2 regions of the Bacillus sp. P4_E1 genome follow, and region 2 is predicted to be linked to the other one. Evidence: riboswitches for the same ligand, from Rfam matches in the RefSeq annotation. Region 2 holds a riboswitch; the other holds the start of a gene.

Region 1 (2,211 bases), on a different contig from region 2:
CTGCTGGGAAGCGATAACGGCAATTGACATTGGTCGTTCAGGTCTAATTCCTGATTCGCGAGATACTTCGGCGATAACGGGAAGTACAGAATAAGCGACATGACCAGTTCCCGCGCATAGCGTGAATAAATAAGTAACAATAGGAGCAAAAAATGTAATACGCTTTGGATTTTTTCGTAATGCTTTCTCAGCAAGGTAGACAAGGTAATCCATTCCTCCAGCAGCTTGCAAAGCACCGGCAGCTGTAATTACTGCTAAAATCATAAGCATTACATCAATAGGAGGAGCTGTAGGTTGTAAGTGGAAGACGAAAACAAGTATTGCCATACCAACGCCACCCATTACTCCTAGCCCAACTCCGCCCAGGCGTGCACCAATAAAAATGCAGATTAGTAACGTAAGAAATTGTAGCCAAAACATGATAAACTACCTCCGAAATTCGTAAGTTAAGATATATTCGAATAGTTTGATTTGAATGAAAAATAAGTAATGATCCGAAATAATCCTTGTATTATATACATTTTTTATTATATAACACAAGAAATGTAACATTCACGTACTTTGTTAAATTATTTCGAAAAAATAATACATTAAAACTTTATATTTACATCTTTAAATGGATGGACATTTTAATTTTTATGTTGTAATATTTGGAAGAGAATATTTTAATTCTCATAGAACTCCCATATCGTTCAACTCGTTCAGCGAGAAAGGCAAACTTATGGAAACATGAGGACGCAAAACTACAGGGGCTAAGGTCGAAGGGCTAAGCTAGCCAGTTGCCGGACGGATAGGGTTGGTCTTGGCCAATGCTTTTTCATTGGTCTTTTTTTTTTGGTTTTTATTTGAGAATTGTTATCAATTAAAGTTGTGTTTTGAAATTATTATTTTGTATTAACTGAATTAAGGAAGGTAATGTGCATGAAAACATATTGGCATAAGCTATCGTTTCTTCAAAAGAATGTATTGTTAACTGTATTAGTTATTTTGACGCTTGTTGGTACTATGGGAGCGTTAAGTTTTAACATGTTTCAAAATAGTATGATGTCTATATTCGAAAGGCATTCTTTTGAAACTGGAGATACGGTATTACATAAATTAGACGCAGAAATATTGAGGGATGTTGCAAAAGACCCAACGGCAGAAAGAGAAAAGAGAGAGAAGTTAACAGAGAAATTAGATGAATCAACGAAAGAATTGAACAGTGTTGGACAAACGTATATTGTTGGAGCGAAAAAAAATGAAAAAGGTGAGTTACAAATCGTCGATTTGTCTACAGGTTTAGCAAATGTTGTTGAAGTAAAGCCGGGAGACTATTACAAACAACCAGATCGTTGGATGAAAGCATATGATAAAGTAATGAGCACGAAAAAAGCAAACATAACAGAGGTATATGAAGACGCATTAGGATCATGGGTAACGATATTAGAGCCAATTAAAGATGGAGAAGATAATATTGTGGCAATTGTTGCAGCCGATCTAGATGCCTCTATTGTTCCTATTACAAAGGAAAACTTCATTATACAAGGTTTAATGTTTATTTGTATTTCTGTTTTAATTGCAACTGTTATTCAATTCTTAATTGTGCGTAACGCACTTGCTCCATTGCGAGATTTACGTGAAGGATTGCGCAAAGTCGGTGAAGGTGATTTAAGTATTAAATTAGAGGAAAGACCAGATGATATTGGTATTATTAATGCGTATTTTAATAATACCATCGAGAAGTTTAAAGGAATTATAGATAAAGTGAAGCAGACAGCAGAACAGGTTTCCTCATCTTCACAAGAATTGTCAGTGAGTACGAAAGAGAATAGCATGGCAGTTCAAGAAATCGTAAGTTCTATGGTTGGGTTAAGAGCTGGCGCTCAATCACAAGAAACTTCAGTACCACAGTATTTAGGCATTGTATATGAAATGGAAGATAAGATGGAAGAGATAAAGAATGCTGCAGAACAAATGTCGAAAGAGTCTGAAGGTATGGAGCGTCATTCAGTAAAAGGAAATGGTGTTATTGAACAGGCGATTAATCAAATGAACATAATACAAAATGCAGTACAAGATTTATCTTCTATCATTTATTCTTTGGAAACAAGATCAAAAGAAATTAGTGATATTGTAAATGTAATTACAGGCATTTCAAATCAAACTAATTCGCTAGTTTTAAATGCTTCTATTGAAGCTTCGCGTGCTGAGGCAACCGGAAAGGGGTTT
Region 2 (2,211 bases):
TTTGGTATATGTGTACCAACTTGATATTGAATAGGTTGATCCATTTGCGCTAACTGCTGATTCTCTACAAGCTTACCATTCTCATCAACTATATTCTTTTCAATACTAGGTGGATTATCGTCGCCTGAACCGGTTCCTCCCCCACCACTTACGAATACTTCTCCTACTTTTTCTTCAGTTTTAATATTTTTGCCTTCTAATTTCACTGTATTTTTATGAGGCTTTGCAGCGGGATTGGTAATCTTTGTTTTATATCTTAAAATATAACCTTTTGAACTGTCTGGAAATTCAATTGTAAATCCAGTCTTCGTTGCATTGATTTTAATTTTAGATAAATCTGCTGGCTTAATATTTGTTGGTGCATAACCATCTTCAAATACAGCCTCTTCTAATACTACACTGTCTGTAATTAACTCATGCCCAGGTCCTAATGTATCTGTTAATTTAAGATCTTGCATTTCTGTTCCAGTTGCATTTACATATACAAGCCAATCAGCAATGGACGGATCTTCTTGATTATAAGAACCCCATTTCAATAGGTTATCTGTATTGGGCTGCGGCTTCGGTCTCTCTGTCGTATTACTTACACTTACTTCTTTATTTACGATTTGACCATCAACGTTAAATTCTAATGGGATTTTTTGGACACCATCATATGCTTCTAGACCAAAGTAAAATTCTACGAATAAAGAACCTTTAACGTTATTCTTTCCTTCTACATAATCACCCATAGTACACGTTAATAGACCCTTTTTCATCTCACATGTACCAACTGTTTTGCCTTCAGCATCTTTTAAAGGAAAACTCATATTCATAAGATCTTTTCTAAATTCTTTTGGCATATCAATTGTGAATTGATCTCCACTTTTTATTTGCTCTTTAGCTGACCACTTCACTTCTACTTTCATACCATCTGAAGCCTGATATGGTTCAGATGTTGTGCCATCAGTACGAGAAATATTAATCTCGTCCACTGGATTTTTTATCACAGCGGCTTGAATAACTGGAGCCCATACATTCAGCACTGAAAACAATACTAGAAAAACTAATGAAATCATTGAAATGTGCCTTTTAGTACTTTTCGTTTGCATAATTTCCTCCTAATTTTTTATATTTATATAATAAAAAAAGACCGTCCGGTTGCATCAAAAATGTGCAACCAGACGATCTTAGTAACCAATATATTACCGTAGACTCTAAGCTTTGCGGCCTATCCTTTCGAATAGTGTGCTAAAAATATTTTTTTATTCTTTTTTTGTTTCATTTTCCTTTTGAACCAAATATTACTATACCGTCTGGACGGTTATAATTCAACACCCTGCAAAATTGTTCTATTATTCTAATAAAAAAATAATTCCCCATCGGATTAAATAAACCAATGGGGAATTATTTTTTATTCTATAGTTTGTATATTCTATTTACAGGAAGCATTGATAAGAGCTTGAATCACTTTTTCTCTTAATTCAGAACTTAGTCTTCCAATCCCTAAATATTCCGAATACCATAATCCATCAGCTGCTAATCTAATAATTGTGGCACAAACAGAATCCATTTCATCATTTTCTATTTTAGTTTGCAATTGCTGAAATGCTTGTTGTAATGGCTCAAGTAATTCCGGTTTTAGCATTAATGCTGCCATCATACTACTACACAACTCTTCTGTTCTTTTCTCATTACTTAATCTTTCCTCTACAAAAGAACGAATCCACCTTCCTTTCTTCTCTGTGTCTTCCGTTACCCTATTATGAATAGCACCATGATACTCCTCTGTCCCTTTAAGTATCATGCCTTCTATTAAAGCTTCTTTATTTGAAAAGTGATACAATAATCCACCTTTACTTACACCTGCCTCTTTTGCTACTGCTTCTAAAGTTAACTTAGCTACCCCTTTAAATTGAACAATTTGAGAAGCGGCGGCTAAAATCTTTTGCCGTGTTATGCTCGTGTTCATTCCTTTTTAAACCCTCATTTCTACTAATTCTATCTAAATACGTATTTTATTTTTAATATTGTTCAGTACTACTAGGTATTTTTTTATTCAATATAGGCTTCATTATCTTTGAATTGTTAGTTGCTTCTTCTATTAAAAATTTCCATATCATCCAATATGATAACATTAAATACACTCCGTAGACTATACATCTATACATTTATATAAATTCCTAATATTCCCATAAATGCGAAATACAATTTTAACGAGTCGATTTCCTA

Evidence for each region. Region 2 has a riboswitch for cyclic di-GMP ahead of AC1DS7_RS05975 (SpaA isopeptide-forming pilin-related protein). Riboswitches for the same ligand answer to the same signal wherever they lie in the genome.
Region 1: linked by a shared signal. The riboswitch ahead of AC1DS7_RS14560 (methyl-accepting chemotaxis protein) and the one ahead of AC1DS7_RS05975 (SpaA isopeptide-forming pilin-related protein) in region 2 are both predicted to bind cyclic di-GMP.

Annotation. Positions count from the first base shown of each region.
Region 1 is NZ_JBFUIV010000009.1:96,873-99,083, reverse strand. Features, by position in the region: gene AC1DS7_RS14565 (anaerobic C4-dicarboxylate transporter family protein) at 1-420, opposite strand, end outside; cyclic di-GMP riboswitch class I at 703-787, shown strand; gene AC1DS7_RS14560 (methyl-accepting chemotaxis protein) at 922-2,211, shown strand, end outside.
Region 2 is NZ_JBFUIV010000003.1:315,388-317,598, reverse strand. Features, by position in the region: gene AC1DS7_RS05975 (SpaA isopeptide-forming pilin-related protein) at 1-1,091, opposite strand, end outside; cyclic di-GMP riboswitch class I at 1,152-1,242, opposite strand; gene AC1DS7_RS05970 (TetR/AcrR family transcriptional regulator) at 1,415-1,951, opposite strand.